4 regions of the Paenibacillus sp. PSB04 genome follow, and region 1 is predicted to be linked to each of the others. Evidence: predicted binding sites of a transcription regulator. Region 1 holds the regulator's gene; each other region holds the start of a gene.
The links. Region 1 encodes Rex, which represses fermentation and respiration genes when NADH is low (regulators of the CRP and FNR family bind a similar motif). Its sites were predicted from a motif close to TTGTGAAATATTTCACAA; they were not measured.

Region 2: the regulator Rex is predicted to act here: its motif matches at 2,416-2,433, upstream of pflB (formate C-acetyltransferase).
Region 3: the regulator Rex is predicted to act here: its motif matches at 2,348-2,365, upstream of K2F33_RS22655 (cytochrome ubiquinol oxidase subunit I).
Region 4: the regulator Rex is predicted to act here: its motif matches at 2,767-2,784, upstream of K2F33_RS05140 (cytochrome ubiquinol oxidase subunit I).

The regions. Positions count from the first base shown of each region.
Region 1 is NZ_CP081301.1:4,023,345-4,028,065, reverse strand. It holds gene K2F33_RS18725 (hypothetical protein) at 1-136, opposite strand, end outside; gene K2F33_RS18720 (cell wall elongation regulator TseB-like domain-containing protein) at 601-1,119, opposite strand; gene K2F33_RS18715 (amidohydrolase) at 1,161-2,495, opposite strand; gene K2F33_RS18710 (redox-sensing transcriptional repressor Rex) at 2,449-3,135, opposite strand; gene dinG (ATP-dependent DNA helicase DinG) at 3,252-4,721, opposite strand, start outside.
Region 2 is NZ_CP081301.1:6,573,535-6,578,255, reverse strand. It holds gene adhE (bifunctional acetaldehyde-CoA/alcohol dehydrogenase) at 1-1,625, shown strand, start outside; gene K2F33_RS30245 (molybdenum cofactor guanylyltransferase) at 1,730-2,353, shown strand; gene pflB (formate C-acetyltransferase) at 2,463-4,721, shown strand, end outside.
Region 3 is NZ_CP081301.1:4,886,528-4,891,248, reverse strand. It holds gene K2F33_RS22660 (cytochrome d ubiquinol oxidase subunit II) at 1-865, opposite strand, end outside; gene K2F33_RS22655 (cytochrome ubiquinol oxidase subunit I) at 862-2,226, opposite strand; gene K2F33_RS22650 (TetR/AcrR family transcriptional regulator) at 2,606-3,205, opposite strand; gene gap (type I glyceraldehyde-3-phosphate dehydrogenase) at 3,427-4,437, shown strand; gene K2F33_RS22640 (NAD-dependent epimerase/dehydratase family protein) at 4,660-4,721, shown strand, end outside.
Region 4 is NZ_CP081301.1:1,030,045-1,034,765, forward strand. It holds gene K2F33_RS05130 (ABC transporter ATP-binding protein/permease) at 1-198, opposite strand, end outside; gene cydB (cytochrome d ubiquinol oxidase subunit II) at 204-1,223, opposite strand; gene K2F33_RS05140 (cytochrome ubiquinol oxidase subunit I) at 1,207-2,619, opposite strand; gene K2F33_RS05145 (hypothetical protein) at 2,905-3,387, opposite strand; gene K2F33_RS05150 (hypothetical protein) at 3,668-3,970, opposite strand; gene K2F33_RS05155 (iron ABC transporter permease) at 4,032-4,721, opposite strand, start outside.

The sequences.
Region 1 (4,721 bases):
TCACGCCCTGATAATTGCTGACGATTTTTTGCAGCGGACCCTGCAGGGTCGTTTGCCGATAAAAGAACCAGCCGCCAAACAGTACGGCTACCGAAACCACAACAGTTATAATAATAGGCAATGGACGCAATTTCACTTGTTGTCCCCCTTTCGAAATGGTAAAGCAAAAAAAAGTAAACTTTAGATGACAAAAATAAATATTTCGTTAGCGGTTCAAGTCCATTGGTAGGCCATCATGCTTCTGTTCCAGTCCGATTCGATGGATGGTTTTGCGCTTGTCGCGAAACACAAGCATCTCTTCGTTAGATACACGCATCTGACCGCACTTCTATATACCATGTTTTTCAATAAAGAGCAGAAAAATCTTGTTCCAAGCTGAAGCGGGCTGCTGAATTTTACTGAAAAACGCTATCCTCTAATTATAGTACAATCCGGGCTGTTCGTCATATATATCTCTTCAATACAAATAAGAGTATATCACATTGTATATACTAAATCGAAGGTAAAGTGTGAATATATTTTAAATATTATCCTTTGTAAGCCAAAGAACCCCATTTGAGGATGAGGTTCTTTCTGCATGATATGGCCGTTTAAACATAATCATCGATTGGGCAGCGTGAACGGGCTGCCGATTTCCGCTCCGTCGCTGAACCGGTAAAATTGATAGTAATAGTGATCTTTCACCTTGTAGAACAGCTGCCATACGTATTCTCCGTTATAAACACCCGGTACGAGGCGCATGTCTTTGATGCCGGGAATGGTGCTTTTGATTTTGGCCTTCATCTTCTCTTTGGACATACCGCTGCTCAAAAGCTCTTGATGTACGGTATTCTGGCCTTCCTTGGGTTTTCCCTGATCGGTGAACTGCACCCAGACCATGACCTCCTGGCCTGTCTTGTTCGTCCCTTCCACGACCCAGTAGATGCTGTTCTGGTCCCACACCGACTTTTGGGCATCGGCGACCGACACGATTCCGGCTTCCTGCTTCGCTTTGGCAATAGCGGTGTCCTTTTCGCTCCATTGATCCTGCAGCACGTAAATAAAATAACGGTAAGCGCCGAAAATGATCAGCAGCAGGGCGACAATGCCGAGAAAGATCCATTTTTTCTTGTTCTTCAACCTGAACTTCCTTTCTGAAAGGTGAGCTAATCATCCCGGTCTTATCGGGAGAGAAGACCTTCAAAAGCCGCTTGGGCTTCCCTGCGGATGCGTTCCTCGTCCAGGGTGAGACAGCTGCCGTGCTTCACGACCTGCTTCCCGTCCACCCAGACATGCTCAACGTCCTTCGCGCTGGCCGAATAAATGACGTGTGAAATGAAGTCCGTACGCGGCAGAAAATGAGCCTGATCCGTATTCACCGCGATAAAATCCGCCTTCATCCCGGCCTCAAGTGCACCGACTCCCTCCAGGAACAAGGATTGGGCTCCGTAGATCGTGCCCATACGCAGTGCTTCCGCCGCGGGAACCGCCGTCGGATCTCCCGAGACGCCCTTATGTATCAAAGCGGCAAGGCGCATTTCTTCAAACATGTCCAAATTGTTGTTGCTCGCCGCACTGTCGGTTCCCAGGGAAACCGTAATGCCTGCCTGCATCATGTCGGTAACGCGGGCCACACCGCTCGCCAGCTTCAGGTTGCTGCCAGGGTTGTGTGATACCGTCACGTGATGCTTCGCCAAAATGTCGATTTCCTCGTCTGTTAAATGGACCGCGTGTGCCAGAATCGTCGGCCGTGAGAACATGCCGAGCTTCTCCAAATGAATCGCCGGACGCGTTCCATAATCGCGTACGTTCTGCTCCACTTCCGCCTTGGTCTCCGACATATGCGTATGCATCGGCAGATCCAGGTCATGCGCCGCCTGAACGAACTTCTCGATAAAATCAGGAGGGCATGTGTACGGGGCATGCGGAGAAATCATTGCCGTGATCCGGCCGTCTGCCTGCCCGTGCCAGTCCTTGGCGAACTGAATGGCTTCGTTCAGCTTGTGCCGCTGCACATCCTCCGGGCACAGACCGATGACACCCCGGGTCAGGGCAGCGCGCATGCCGGATTCAGTCACCACTTTGCCCACCTGATCCATATGATCGTACATATCGAGGAACGTCGTCGTGCCGCCCTTCAGCATTTCAAGCACGGACAGCGAAGTCCCCCAGCAGACGTCACTGGACGTGAATTTCGCTTCCATCGGCCACATTTTTTCCTGCAGCCATTCCTGGAGCACCATGTCATCTCCGTAACCTCGCAGCAGCGACATGGCGGTATGTCCATGGGTGTTGATCAGGCCCGGCATAAAAAATAAATGCGTGCCGTCGACGACCTGTACGCCTTCCTCCAGCTGCGGCTCATCTTCACCGATATAGGTGATGCGGTCGCCCTCAATGACCATCCAGCCGTGCAATACCGGCTGCTCCGGCCGCAAAACGGCAAAGCTGCCGTTCTTGATGGCCCATTTAGGATTGGCGCTCCGGCTGCTGGAGCTCTTCAAATTGTCCGTCATCTTCCGTGTCGTCCTTTCCGTTGTTCAAATAATAAGCCAGGCTGAGCAAATCCGTCGTAAAATCGGCGGCATGGATCCGGATGCTAGCCGGCGCCTTCAGAATCGTCGGCGCAAAATTCAGAATCGCTTCGATCCCGGCCGCAATCAGCTGATCGGCGACGTTTTGCGCTTCGAAATCCGGGACGGTAATGATCCCGATCCGGATATTTTTGCTTTGTATCGTTTCTTTCAGCTCATCCATGGCCTGTACCGTCAAGGTGTTGATCCGCGTGCCGATTTTGGACGGATTGGCGTCAAACACGGCCACGATCTTCATATTCTCCTTCAGGTAAAAGTTATAGTTGGACAAAGCTTGACCAAGATTCCCCGCTCCGACCAGCACCGCGTTGATCTGCTGGTCCAAATTCAGAATTTGACGGATCTTCTCGATGAGATAGGACACGTCATACCCTATCCCCTTACGGCCAAAATCCCCGAAATACGCCAAATCCTTGCGGATCTGCGCCGGGTTGAGATCCAGCTTCTGCCCGAGCTCCTGGGAGGAGACCGTGGCCACCTCCCGCTTGTTCAGCTCATTTAGATATCTAAGATATATAGGCAATCTGCGGACAACCGCCTCGGATATTTTCTCCGATTTCATGCATGTTCCCCCTATTGAACGGCTTGAATATTTATTTGGTTATATAGATTGAACTAAAGTTGTGCATTGAACTTCCTGTTCTAACCGCTTTAGTTCATTCTATCTAATGGACTCATTTAAGACACACCGTCCTGATGAAGCCATTCAGAGATGCGCGGAACCATCTGGTCTGTCTGCATATGCTCCATTTTCGGTCCAGGCAGCGAGTACAGGAAGTACTTCCCGTAATACGATTCGATGACACGCGTATCGTATACGATGACGATGCCCCGGTCGTGGGCGGTGCGGACCAGCCGCCCGAAGCCCTGCTTGAAGCGGATGACGGCCTGCGGGACCGACAGCTTCATGAACGGGTTCTTCTTCTGGCGCTGCAGCAGCTCGCTCTTCGCTTCCACCAGCGGATGGTTCGGCGGCTGGAACGGGAGCCGGACGATGGCCAGGCACGTCAGCGCTTCACCCGGGATGTCCACGCCTTCCCAGAAGCTGCTCGTTCCAAGCAGCACCGAAGCGCTGCTGTCCGTAAACCGCCGGATCAGCTTCGTGCGGCTGCCGCTGTCTACGCCCTGTCCAAGCACGGCGATGTCGCTTTGTGCAAGGGCTTCTTTCAGCGGCTCGTATACCTGGCGCAGCATGCGGTATGAGGTGAACAGCACCAGCATCCGGCCGTGGGTCGCGATCGCGGCGTCCGCTAGTGAGCGGGCCAGCGTTTCGACAAACAGGGCGTCCCCGACGCTTCCCTTCACGCTTGGAAAATCCCGCGGAATGACGAGCAGCGCCTGGTCCCTGTACCGGAACGGGGACGGAAGCTGGACCGTCACAAGGCGTCCGCTGTCCTGGTCCTCCTGCAGTCCGAGGTTATCGATCATATACTGGAACGATTTATCTACGGATAAGGTGGCGGACGTCAGGATGACGCTCTTTTTCTTATCAAAAAACAGTTCCTTGAGCTGCTTGCTGACGTCAACCGGAACAGCGTACAGCTGGAGCGATTTGCTGCGGAAATGGCCGCTCGCTTCCATCCAGTACACGACGGTTTCGTCGTTCAGCGTCATAAAGAAGCGGAGATTCTCCCGCTCGGAGCTGAGGTCCTTGAGCAGCCCGCCGATATCGGTGATCAGGCTGTCGGAACCGTAATCATCCTGCTCCTCCTTGTATTCGGCCAGCATCTTTTCACCTTTGCGGACGATTTCCCCTACCGTGACAAAGATCTGGTTTTCGAGCGCCGCCAGCGTCTCCCACTCTTTCGGCTTTTTCCCCGGCTGAAGGCGCAGCGTATACTGGCCGCCGTCGCCGGGAGCAGCGTCGCTCCGTTCCGGAAGCAGGCTGAAGAGCAATTCGCTCAGCTTGTCCCAGTGCTCTTTGACATCGACCAAATCCTCGCTCATCCGGTCGATAACGGCGGTCCATTCACCGGCCTGCTCATAGGCCGACGATTGAAGCAGCTGGCGAAGAGCCGGCAGCTGCCCGCTCCGGGCGTCCTTATAGAGCCGTGTCAGCGTATGGACGACCGTAAAGTACTTCAAATGAAGACCGAGATGCTTGCCGGCAACGTCTTCCAGGTGATGGGCTTCGTCGATCACGAGCCG
Region 2 (4,721 bases), 2.6 Mb from region 1:
AGATCCTCGTGGCCGAGCTGGCGGGCGTCGGTCCGGCCTACCCGCTGTCCGCAGAGAAGCTGAGCCCGGTGCTTGCCTGCTATAAGGTCAAGACGGCGGCGCAGGGCATCGAGCGCGCGGCCGAAGTGGTCCAATTCGGCGGCATGGGACACTCGTCCGTCATCCATTCGAACGATGACGCCGTCATCCAGGCGTTCGCCAACCGCCTGCAGACCGGGCGCGTAATCGTCAACTCGCCTTCGACGCACGGGGCGATCGGCGACATCTACAACACGAACCTGCCGTCCCTGACGCTCGGCTGCGGTTCGTACGGACACAACTCGACGACGTCCAACGTCACGTCGGTGAACCTGATCAACGTGAAACGCGTGGCCTACCGGACGGTCAACATGCAGTGGTTCAAGGTTCCGCCGAAGGTCTATTTTGAGAAGGGCGCGACGCAGTACCTTGAGAAAATGCCGAACATTTCCCGTGTGCTGGTCGTCACCGACGAGATGATGGTCAAGCTGGGATACGTCGAGAAGGTGGAGTACTACCTGCGCAAACGCGTCAATCCGGTAGCGATCGAAGTGTTCTCCGACGTGGAGCCAGATCCGTCCGTCGAGACGGTAGAGCGCGGCACGAGACTGATGGAGAGCTTTAAGCCCGACTGCATTATCGCACTTGGCGGCGGCTCCCCGATGGATGCGGCCAAGGCGATGTGGCTCTTCTACGAATATCCGGACACCAGCTTCCACTCGCTGAAGCAGAAGTTCATGGATATCCGCAAGCGGGTCTATAAGTATCCGCGGCTTGGCGAAAAGGCACAGTTTGTCGCGATCCCGACCACTTCGGGCACCGGCTCGGAAGTGACTTCTTTTGCGGTCATCACGGACAAGAAGGAAGGGAATACGAAGTATCCGCTCGCCGATTACGAGCTGACGCCGGACGTGGCGATCATCGACCCGGAATTCGTGTACACCCTGCCGAAAACGGCGGTGGCCGACACCGGTATGGATGTCCTCACGCATGCCATCGAGGCGTACGTTTCCGTCATGGCGAGCGATTACACCGACGGGCTTGCGCTTCATGCGATCCGGCTGGTGTTTGAAAATCTGGAAAAGTCCTTCCACACGGCGGATCCGCTGGCCAGGGAGAAGATGCATAACGCGTCGACGATTGCCGGCATGGCGTTTGCCAACGCCTTCCTCGGCATCAACCACAGCCTGGCCCACAAGTGGGGCGGCCAGTACCATACGGCCCACGGGCGGACGAATGCGATCCTGATGCCGCATGTCATCCGGTACAATGCGCAGAAACCGACGAAGTTCGCGTCCTTCCCGAAATACAACCATTTCGTGGCCGACCTTCGCTATGCGGAAATCGCCCGTATGCTTGGCCTGCCGTCCCGGAATACGGAGGAAGGCGTCAACAGCCTGATCGAGGCGGTGCGCAAGTTGAACCAATCGCTGGGCATTCCGGAGAAATTCCAGGATCTCGGCTTTGACCCGGCCGATTTCGAGGCAAAAGTGGATTATTTGGCCGACCGTGCGTTCGAAGACCAGTGCACGACGGCCAACCCGCGGATGCCGCTGGTCAGTGAACTGGCGGACGTTTACCGGAACGCCTTCTACGGCAAATTCTAGGAGCTGCACCGCATGATCCAGCCGGCTGCCGACCGAAAGCGTCGGCAGCCTTCTTGTCTCAGAATCGTGATGTGCGTTGATGGCAGTGGAAAGGAGTGATTCATATGCTGTCCGGCGTTATTTTGGCAGGCGGCAATCATGGTTCTACGAAAGGCGCACCTACCCTATTCCGGATGATTCAAGGAGAAACGCTGCTGCAGCGGCAGATCCGTGAAATGCGGAAGTGCTGCGGCGAGATTACGATCGTGACGGACGATCCCCGGCCGCTGCTTCGCCAGGTGGACCGGGATATCCGGATCATTACGGATTATTATGTCGGAAAAGGAATGCTTGGCGGCATGCACGCGGGCCTCTCCCTGTCTAAACACCGGGCCGTGTGGATTATCGGCTGCCACATGCCGTATCCCTCGGCCGACGCCGCTGAGCTGATGGCGCTGAGGCTGGAGGACGGGCTCGACGCCGTCCTGCCGATGATCGGCGGCAGGCTCCATCCGCTTCACGGTATTTATGATCGCTCCTGCGCCGTGTATTTTGGGCAGTTTCTGGAGAGCGGCCATACGGAAGCTGATGGTCTGGTTCGCCAGCTTCGTTATCTGACGGTTGCGGAAACGGATTTCGGGTATCAAGGCATGGACGGCGGCTTTGTTCGCACACTCGAAGATGCTTGGGGAGATGCGCTGACCGAATTTTTGGCTGACGAAGGGAAAGCATCTAGATCGTTCAAATAAAAATAACGGCAGCGAAGATGGTGAGAAAAGTAAAAAGAGTGAGAAAAATCACTGTCTTTAACCTGTGAAAAAAGTAACATGAAAGCATAGAAAACGGAGGTGCTTGATCATGGCGATGAAAGAAAGCGAAGTAAAGAACCGGGCTGGATTCGAGGAGGCATGGCGCGGTTTTGCGGGAGGCAGCTGGCAGAAAAATATTGACGTCAATTCATTTATCGGGCGCAATCTCACACCGTATGAGGGCGATGAGCAGTTCCTTGCGCCGCCAACGGAGAACACGCTGGATCTGTGGAAGCAGGTCAGCCAGCTGTTAAAGGAAGAGCGGGAGCGGGGCGGCATTCACGACGTGGACGTGAACACGGTCTCCACCATAACCTCGCATGCAGCGGGATACATCGACCAGGACAAGGAAACCATCGTCGGATTGCAGACCGACGCACCGCTTAAGCGTGCCGTTCAGCCGTTCGGCGGCATCCGGATGGTCGTCGATGCCTGCAATGCGTACGGGTATCAATTGAACCCGGAACTGGAGCGTATTTTTACCGATCTGCGCAAGACGCATAACCAAGGCGTGTTCGATGCCTATACGTCCGAGATGCGCGCAGCCCGCAAGGCCGGCATCATCACGGGCCTTCCGGATGCCTACGGACGGGGCCGGATTATCGGCGACTACCGCCGCGTGGCGCTGTACGGTGTCGACCGCCTCATCCAAGGCAAGAAGGAGGAGCTGCTCCAGCTCGAAGTCGATGCGATGAGCGAAGACGTGATCCGGCTGCGCGAAGAGCTGTCCGAACAGATCCGAAGCCTCGGCGAGCTGAAGGCGATGGCCGCATCTTACGGACATGATATCTCGAGACCTGCGATGAACGCCAAAGAGGCGGTGCAGTGGCTCTACTTCGCTTATCTGGCAGCCATTAAGGAGCAGAACGGAGCGGCGATGAGCCTTGGACGGGTATCCAGCTTCCTGGACATTTATATCGAGCGCGACCTCGTGGAAGGTACGCTGACGGAGAGCCTGGCGCAGGAAATCGTCGACCATTTCGTCATGAAGCTGCGGATCGTCAAATTTTTGCGCACGCCGGACTACAACGAGCTGTTCAGCGGCGATCCGACATGGGTGACCGAGTCGGTTGGCGGCATGGGGCTTGACGGCAAAACGCGCGTGACGCGGAACTCCTTCCGCTTCCTGCATACCCTCTACAACCTGGGACCTGCGCCGGAGCCGAACCTGACGGTGCTGTGGTCGGCGCAGCTGCCGGAGAACTTCAAGAAGTTCTGCGCCAAAGTGTCGGCCGAGACCAGTTCGATCCAGTACGAGAACGACGACCTGATGCGTCCGCACTTCGGCGACGATTACGGCATCGCCTGCTGCGTATCCGCGATGCGGATCGGCAAACAGATGCAGTTCTTCGGAGCCCGGGCCAATCTGGCCAAGGCGCTCTTGTACGCCGTCAACGGCGGCGTCGACGAGAAGAGCGGCGCCCAGGTCGGACCGGCCATCGCGCCGATCACGTCCGAGGTGCTGGACTATGAGGAAGTGAAAGCAAAGTTCGACGTCATCCAAGATTGGCTGGCGAAATTGTACATCAACACACTGAACGTGATCCATTATATGCATGACAAATACTGCTACGAGCGCATCGAAATGGCCCTTCATGACCGGGATATTGTCCGGACGATGGCCTGCGGCATCGCCGGCCTGTCGGTCGTGGCCGACAGCTTGAGCGCCATTCGTTACGCGAAGGTTCGCCCGATCCGCAACGAAAAGGGGATCGCGGTCGATTTTGAAATCGAAGGCGAGTATCCGCAGTACGGCAACAACGACGACCGTGTCGACCAGCTCGCCGTGGAGCTGGCGGAAGGGTTCATGAACCGGCTGCGCAAGCATAAGACGTACCGCGGCGCCATTCCGACCATGTCGGTTCTGACGATTACGTCAAACGTCGTATACGGCAAGAAGACGGGCAGCACGCCGGACGGCCGCAAGGCCGGGCAGCCGTTTGCACCGGGCGCGAACCCGATGCATGGACGCGACCGCAAAGGCGCGCTCGCTTCGCTGGCTTCGGTCGCCAAAATCCCTTACGAGCACAGCCTGGACGGCATTTCCAATACATTCTCGATCATTCCGAAGGCGCTGGGCAAAGAGGACGCAGCCAGACACAGCAACCTGGCGGCGCTGCTGGACGGCTATACCGCAAGCGGCGGACATCATCTGAACGTCAACGTCTTTAACCGTGAGCAGCTGCTGGATGCAATGGAGCATCCGGAGAACTATCCGCAGCTGACCATCCGGGTATCCGGGTATGCGGTCAACTTCATTAAGCTGACGCGGGAGCAGCAGCTGGATGTCATCAGCCGGACGTTCCAC
Region 3 (4,721 bases), 860 kb from region 1:
ATGGATCAAGAATGTAAGGATATTGCCCAATGCCGTAAGCAAAAAAAGCACTGAAGAATTGCAGCATGATGCATATAAACGCCATCCCGTAACGGCCTCCTCGGTATAATAACCACATGGCAATCATGAAAAAGGCAACGGAGAGCGCGAGAAGCCACCATAAATCCATCATATTTTGGAAATGCCGCTCATTGTGTTGACCTAAAAAAATAAATGCTGTCAGTGCGATAACGATTGTAGGCGTGCTCCAAAAAAGCGCATAGGTTCGCATCAATTTCAATGCAGCATGATCTTCAGCGCGCGAAGCGTAAAAAGCGAGAAACGCAGCGCTAATGAATAAAACAGATACGATAGCCAGTCCAACGATGCTCCAAGACAGTGGACTGCTCAAGAGTGCCCAGTAATCCAACGAGGCCGTCTCTCCTTGTTTCAAAATAAATCCGCCTTCGGATAATGTCAGCGCCACTGACAAGGAAGCAGGAATAAGCACTCCGGTTGCTCCATACAGAAACAGATAAACCATATTATGTTTGGAGCCATAATTTTCAAATGCATAGAATGAACCGCGTATAGCGAGCAAAATGACCGCAAGACTTCCTGGGACAAGCATGGCTGATCCATAATAATAGGAGGTTTCCGGGAAAAAGCCAATGATGCCAATGTAGAAAAAAACGAAAAATACATTCGTGATTTCCCAAACTGGCGATAAGTAACGAGAAATCAGTTTATTGATGACATGATCCTGTTTGGTTAAACGAGCATAAAAGGCAAAGAAACCTGCGCCAAAATCAATGGAAGCGATGATGATATATCCGTACAAAAACAACCATAGCACGGAAATTCCAATCAATTCGTAATTCATCATGTGTGCTCACCCTTCAATGTTGATTTGTCGCTTGCACGCTGCGTCCACGTCTCCATCTCAACTTCCGCCGGATTGTTATAGAACATGCGACGAAGCACAAGAACACTAACGGTTCCCAATACGATGTATAGTAGAAGGAAAAAGAAAAAAAGGATCCTGACGCTTGGGGATGTCGTAGCCGCTTCCTCTACACGCATATATCCTCGGATGATCCAAGGTTGTCTGCCGAGTTCTGCGTAAAACCATCCCAGTTCAACTCCTAAAAAAGCAAGCGGTGCTCCTAATGCAATCATTCGCAGTATCCACTTGTTGAGTTCGTTACGCTTTTTCCAAAATACAAATAGGAAATACAGAAAGGAAATGCCTAAGAATAAAAATCCAATGGTTGCCATTAAATCGAAAAAATAATGAACCACGAGTGATGGTTGTTCATCGATAGGAAATTCATTAAGGCCCGTTACTTCTGCATTGAAATCTCCAAAAGCCAAGAAACTCAGAAATTTGGGAAGGTGGAGTGCTCCTATAATTTCATGCTCAGCATTAAGCCACCCTAACAATATCAAATCTGCGCCGCTTTCCGTTTCAAAATGCCATTCGGCAGCCGCAAGTTTTTCAGGTTGATGTTCGGCCAAAAACTTAGCGGATACGTCTCCGGCTAATGTGTTTACTAAACTGAACAACAAAACGACAGCCATCATCAGCTTTAAGGCTTTTTTGTGGTATGCTGAAACCCCTTTTCGAAGTATTGCGAATGCTGCAACACCTGCAAGCAGAGCAGCTCCTGTTAAATAGGCCGAACTTAATACATGAAACACCTTGGAGAATGTTGCCGTACTCAGCATGGCTTGAACGGGGTCAACGGCTGTGAATTGTCCTCCTTCAAACGTAAATCCCCCTGGTTGATTCATAAATCCGTTAACCGTCGTGATAAATACTGCTGACATCCCTGCACCGATGACAACAGGAATCGTTAGTAACCAATGCATCATCGGGTTTTTAAACCGTTCCCACGTGTACAGGTAAATCCCTAGGAAAATGGCTTCAAAAAAGAAGGCGAACACTTCCATAAACAATGGAAGTGCAATAACATTTCCCGCAAGTTTCATAAAATTGGGCCATACCAAGGAGAGTTGTAACGAAATTGCTGTTCCTGTGACTACGCCTACTGCAACAGAGATAACGAACCCTCGTGACCACCTCTTTGCCATTAGAATATAGTGAAGATCTTTCTTACGAATACCGATAAACTCGGCGAGTGAAATCATTAATGGGATACCCACGCCAAGTGTCGCGAAAATAGCGTGGAATCCTAGTGTCATTCCAGTCACGAGTTTACTCCATAGCACCGTATCGATTCCCATCTTAACTTCCTCCCTTCCACGCTGTTCCTGTACACACAATGAAAAATAAAAACATCAGGTTTAGACGTAAAACTCTACGACCTTCGGGGGCTAACCTATGCTCTGCTCCTTCGTGAATAAAAAGAGAACTTTTTCACATAGTAAGTTGGCATTTCCCCAAATGTGTGAGAAATGCAGTTGAAATATTACAAAAGCTGATACTTAAAATTTATTATATATTCGACGTTTAGCCTTGCAATCATGGTCACACCTTCTCCTCTAAACGTTCAAGTAAAGATCAATTCTTTCTTACAACTCCGTGAAAAATACAAAAACCACCCGTTTGGGCTATTGCATAAGACAGCTGCCCAGTTCCGTTCCGATGTGCCAGTACACCAGATTAACTGGTCTTTAGGCAGCATTGCTGCAAATAGGATGAGAAGATTTGTGTATTCATTAGCATGTGCTTGTTATCCCCATCCAACTTGCTGAGTAAAATCCCTCCTTCCAACAAGGAAAATGTAAATGATGCTAGCGCATCCACATCCAGATCCTCCCTAAACTCCCCAGCTTGAATGCCGTCACGAATAATACTTTTCATCATATCCAAGAAGGTATGCATCCCTTGCCTTGCCTGACCACAAAGCTCCGAATGAGTATCGTCACTTTCTACAGCTGTATTCTGCATGGGACATCCGCCAATAAATGGGGGATCGCTGACGACGTTCTCATAGACACGAAAAAAAGCAACCAACTTTCCTGACGCAGACTGCTCTTGATCGACCGCTTCAGAAAATTTACTGGTGACCATACTGGCAGCATAATTGTAGGCTTCAAGCGCGATCTCGTCTTTACTGGCAAAATGTCGATAGATGCCCCCCTTCTTAATTCCTGTGTCGGCAATAATATCGTTTAGCGATGTACCGGCATATCCTCTCTGGTTAAAAATTTCAGCCGATTTCATAATGATGTGTTCCCTTGTTCTGTCCCCTTTTTTCATGAGCTCCTCCGTATGAACCGTATTTTATTTCATTTGTTTTAAACGAATTACCCAATTCGTCCTTGCAATTCACTCATATCATGCTAATATAAAAAAATACCAATCGGTCTCTTTTCGCATTATACAGCAAGCCATTCTAGAATGAAATAGCGCTGGGTCATTATTATTTCATTGCTGGCATTGGCTTGTTGGAATAAATAAAACTTATAGGGGGATTTTCAGTGACTGTAAAAGTAGGTATAAACGGTTTTGGACGAATCGGACGACTCGCTTTTCGCCGAATTCAAGATGTGGAAGGCGTCGAGGTTGTAGCGATTAACGACCTTACGAACGCTAAAATGTTAGCTCATCTGCTCAAATATGATACGACGCAAGGCACTTTTCACGGTGACATTGAAGTCCATGACGGAACCTTCAAAGTAAACGGCAAAGAGGTTAAGGTTTTGGCTAAGCGGAATCCTGAAGATCTTCCTTGGGGTGAGCTTGGCGTTGATATTGTTCTCGAATGTAAGGGCTTCTTCACCACAAAAGAAAAAGCCGAGCTTCACCTGAAAGGCGGAGCGAAGAAAGTCGTCATTTCCGCCCCTGCTACAGGCGACATGAAAACGATCGTATACAACGTGAACCATGACACACTGGACGGAACGGAAACCGTCATTTCTGGCGCTTCCTGCACAACCAACTGCCTGGCCCCTATGGCTAAAGCTCTGCACGACAAGTTTGGTATCCAATCCGGGCTGATGACGACCGTTCACGCATACACGGGAAACCAGAACACGCTTGACGCTCCGGATCCAAAAGGCAATTTCCGAGCTGCGCGCGCCTCAGCCGAGAACATCGTTCCCTACTCCACCGGTGCCGCAAAAGCCATTGGCCTGGTTCTTCCGGAACTGAAGGGCAAACTGGATGGGGCATCTCAACGTGTACCTGTACCAACAGGTTCCGTGACTGAACTCGTTGCCGTTTTGAATACCAAGGTAACGGTTGAGCAAGTTAACGCTGCTATGAAAGAAGCTTCCGATCCAGAAACTTTCGGCTACACGGAAGACGAAATTGTATCTTCCGATATCAAAGGCATCACATTCGGTTCGCTCTTTGACGCCACGCAGACGAAAGTTCTGACAGTCGGTGACCAGCAATTGGTGAAAACCGTAGCTTGGTACGATAACGAAATGTCTTATACAGCCCAATTGGTTCGTACGCTGGAGCACTTCGCTAAGATCGCTAGATAAACAATCAAAAGATGGAGAGAAGGAAAATTCTATGAAGGATGCACGCCACAATACGATAATGCCGATTCGGTGATGGCGCTGTGCGAAGGCTGGGACGCTGCATCCCTGCTTCATGTTACAGATCGCTGCGCAAGGTGGAACTCCCACTTCTGCGGTTCTTGAGCAAATCCGCGGCGGCGCCATGCGGATTATCCTGAATTCCGAACCGAAAGGATGATCACAATGAAAATTCTCGTCACGGGAGGCACCGGCTTGCTCGGCGGCCGCCTGATCCCAAAGCTCGT
Region 4 (4,721 bases), 3.0 Mb from region 1:
CCGGAGCAGGAAAGCACCCAGGAACATCGCGATCCTGCCGGTCTGACCGGATAGCGGCGCCCCGGCGAACAGAGCCGACACGGCCTCTGCCAGCCCCTTGGCCATCATCAGGATGGAGACGCCTTGCAAAACCGTCAGGAGCAGCATGACGGCGAAAACGGGCTTTATCCCTTTGTAACCCAGCAGCTGCTTATCCATCGTGCTCAGTACTCCAGATGGCTCTGCTCGTGAACCCGTTTATGAAAGACGAAATAGCTCCAAATCTGATAGCCAAGCACGAACGGCAGCAGGGATAAAGCCACGATCGTCATGACTTTCAGGGAATACGGACCCGATGCGGCGTTGGTCAGCGTCAGGTTGAACGCCTGATCGATCGAGCTGATCATGACGTTCGGGAACAGTCCGGCAAAGAAGAAAGCAATCGTCAGCGCAATGACGGCGCCCGTCATGCCGAATGCCCAGCCGTCACGGCGCTTGGCGATGAAAACGGCGGCCAGCACGTAAGCGGCGACGATCACCACGCCCATGACGGTCAGCAGGAAGGCACGGCCCTCAAAAATGTCCGTTTCGAAATAGGTCATCGCCCCGAACGCCGCAATCAGTACCGCCAGCGGGGCAAGCAGCACCTCCGCCAAGCGGCGGGCCCGCACCTGCAGGTCGCCGGTGACCCGAAGCGTCGTAAACATCAGTCCGTGCACGAGGCAGAGCACTACCATGGTGAGCCCGCCGACCACGGAATACAGGTTGACGATGTCGCCGAAGAATCCGGCTTTCATCTCCATCGCCTGGTCGATCGGCAGCCCCCGGATCAGGTCGGCGAAGACGACGCCGAGCAGCAGCGGCGGCAGCAGACTGCCGATGAAGATGACGACATCCCACGTTTTTTTCCAAGCTGCGGTCTGCACCTTGCCGCGGAATTCAAAAGCCACCCCGCGCCCGATCAGGGCGAGCAGCAGGAGCACCAGCGGCGTATAAAATCCGCTGAACAGCGTCGCGTACCAGTTCGGGAATGCGGCGAACATCGCGCCGCCGGCCGTCAGCAGCCACACTTCATTTGCATCCCAGAAGGGGCCGATCGAATTGATCAGCACCCGGCGCTCCGTATCGTTTTTGGCCAGAATGCCCGTGGACATCCCGACACCGAAATCAAAACCCTCCAGAAAGAAAAATCCGATAAACAGGACAGCTACAAGGACAAACCACAGCTCATTGAGAGACAGCATGCGGAACTCCCTCCTTATCAAATGGATCGGCCGACTCATTCGAATGAGCAGCGTTGTCGGCGTACGGTCCTTTTTTGATGACGCGGACGAACAGATACACCATGACCACCGCCAGAATGGCGTAAATGGCCGTAAAAGCAATGATGGAGAACAATACCTGGCCGGCCGTGACGCTCGGCGACACCCCGTCGGCGGTCGTCATCAGCCCGAATACGGTCCAAGGCTGGCGTCCAATCTCCGTCATGATCCAGCCCGACGTATTGGCGATAAACGGCAGCGAAATGGCAAACAGCATCAGGCGCATAAACCAGGTGTTGCGGTTGTCGAGCTTTTTGCGTGCCGCAAGATAGGCACCGTACAAGCTGAGCACAATCAGCAGCGAGCCGCTGGCCACCATGATGCGGAAGCTCCAGAAGGTCGTGCGCACCGGAGGAATGTAATCCCCGGGACCGTACTGCTGTTCATATTGGGACTGCAGCTCCTTCATCCCCGTTACTTCGCCGGAAAACTTGCTGTAAGACAAAAAGCTGAGCAGATAGGGAATTTGAAATTCCCCGGTATTGGTCTGATTTTTCGTATCGATAAATGCGGTGACCGTCCACGGCGCGGGATCGCTGCTCGTTTCCCAGAGCGCTTCGGTCGCAGCCATTTTCATCGGCTGGGTTTTCACCAAATATTGCGCCTGCTGGTGGCCCACCAGTGCCACGCCGATCGAGGACACAAGCCCGATGATCACCGCAATGGCAAAAGATTTTTTGAAAAAGGCGGTATCCTGCTTCTTCAGCAGCTTGTAGGCGCTGACCCCGGTGACCAGAAAGGCCCCGGTCATAAAAGCCGCCAGAATCGTATGCGGGAACTCCAGCAGCAGTTGGCCGTTCGTAATCAAAGCTAGAAAGTCGTTCATCTCCGCGCGGCCGTTATGGATCGTATAACCGACCGGACGCTGCATAAAGGAGTTGGCTGCCAAAATCCAGAACGCCGACATCACCGTGCCGAACGCGACCAGCCAGATGCAGATCATGTGGACCTTTTTGGACAAGCGCTCCCACCCGAAAATCCACAGCCCGATAAACGTCGATTCGAGGAAAAACGCAAGCAGCGCTTCGATCGCCAGCGGCGCCCCGAAGACGTCACCCACAAAGCGGGAGTAAGCCGACCAGTTCATGCCGAACTGGAACTCCTGCAAAATCCCTGTTACCACGCCGACGGCGAAGTTGATCAGGAACAGCTTCCCCCAAAATTTAGCCATTCGTTTGTACTCTTCTTTGCCTTTGACGACATACATCGTTTCCATGATCGCGATCGTGAACACCAGCCCAATGGACAGCGGCACGAAAAAAAAGTGAAAAATCGTCGTCGCGGCAAACTGGATACGTGACAGCATAACTACATCCATCGTCTCTTCCCTCTTTCCTGTCGTTATTCTTAAAACCCGCCTAACAGGTTCCGATAACTTGGCTTCATCGTTTCTTCCTGTATCATGGCAGACTTTGAATCCGAATATTGTGATAAATGTCACAATACAAAGCCCAAATCGTTGATTTTGTGAAATTAGTCACAAAATATTAAAAAATGTGGCCCTTCAAGCACAAAAAAGACGCCCGCACCTTTCGGCGCAGCCGTCCAATTCTTCAGTTCCTCTATATATGTTGCCTGCTTCAGGCTCGTTCGTGAAATCATGCTAGTCCCGTGCCACATAGTATTTATTGGTCATGTACCAGGCATCGCCCTTATCGGTCGGCACTCTGCCCTTCTTCTTGTCCAAAAATACGATTTCCTTGCACTTGGAACAATACCATTTGGTCGTGTAGTATTGGGAAAAGGTCGTGTAAGTCGTACCGCATTTGCAATCGACCTTGAAGTACACCCGGTTTTCTTCGTACGCCTTCGACAGCTGATCCGTGTTGTCGGACTCCGAAGAAGGAACCACGGGCTTGATCAGTTCAGCGTAATTGGAGAACCGATTATGCACTTTAAAATCGGCGACCAGCTCCGGATTCAGGCCAAAAAACTCCTTACCGATCGCTGTGATGAATTTCGCATCCGTGCGATAGCACTCGATCCATTCCTGAATCTGCTTATTGGATAAAGGTACAGTTCCTTTAATGCCGCTATTCAAGGTGTAGGTCATGATGCTCAAATTCTCATTGTCTTCATAGAACATTAATTCGGAAACCTCCTTATGATTTCAATTAATAATGTACTACTTCTGAGGGACAGAATCAAAGTGAGAAATAGTGCCAAGTGCCGGAAATATAAAAAAGCCCCCTTTCGGGGGCCTTCCAAAGCGGGAAACCCGCAGCTGCCGGATGTAGAGCGCTTTAATGCGGCATGCGTGCAGCTTCATTTTTTGTATGAAATTACGACAAAAGGATAACTTTTACCAGCCATTTTGTCGAAATCCGCCTGGTGTAAACGGTTGTTAGCCGCAGAAACAAGTCCGATTATAGACGACGGTATGGGCCGGGATACGGACCGTGTGGATAGTGTGGATGCGGAACATGATGGTGACGGCCGTCCGCCAGCACAATCACCAGCAGATCAAACAGTACGAGCGGCAGAATGAAAGGAAAAAACGAGATATGCGCCTTTCCGGGACTGCTCGAGACCGAGGAAACCTTCAGGTATACCTTGGAACTGCTGACCTTGACGATCTTACCGTAGAACGTGCTTCCGTACTTCGTCTTGATCTTTACCCGGCGGTTCATATACTTCTTGGCTGCCGAATAATGCTTGGATGTCGTCATGCGTCTCACCCCCTTCACCCCAGCTTATTCCAGCTGAGGCGAAGGGGGCCGGGGCGGAAGGCTATTTCCTGAGCCGGTTGGAGCGGAACATCAAAAAGAGCAGGTAAGGCGTTCCGATGACCGCTGCGACAAGACCGACCGGAATTTCCTTGGGGGCGATCAGCAGCCGGCCGACGATATCGGATATGACCATCAGCAGGCCCCCGAGCAGTGCCGACAGGACGACCGCACGCCGGGTATGGTGCCCGGTCAGCAGGCGGACGGCGTGCGGGGCCAGCAGGCCGACGAAACCGACCGTGCCTACGGCCTGAACGACGGCGGCCGCGATGAGCACGCCGATCAGCGCTGTGAGCAGCCGGGCCCGCGTCAGCGCCAGGCCAAGCCCCTGGGATACGGCATCGCCGAATCCCAGCAGGTCCGCCCGGCGGCCGATCAGCCAGGCCGCCGGAAGCAGGACGATCAGCAGCGCCGCCAGCCTGATCAAATCGCTCCAGCCGCGGGCATAGACGGTACCGGCCAGCCAGGCCAGCGCCGGAGCAGCCCCCATGCCGGAGCGGATGACCAGGAACTGGATCGCCGCGGCGCAGGCCGCCGACACGGCGATGCCGACCAGCGTCAGCGTGCTGGTCTCCAGCCCCTTCCGCCAGGACAGCACGCCGACCACGGCTGCTGCACCCACAGCGCCCACGATGGCCGCAGCCGGCAGCCATCCGCTGGAGGCGGCCGGGAAGAGCACGATCAGCAGCAGCGC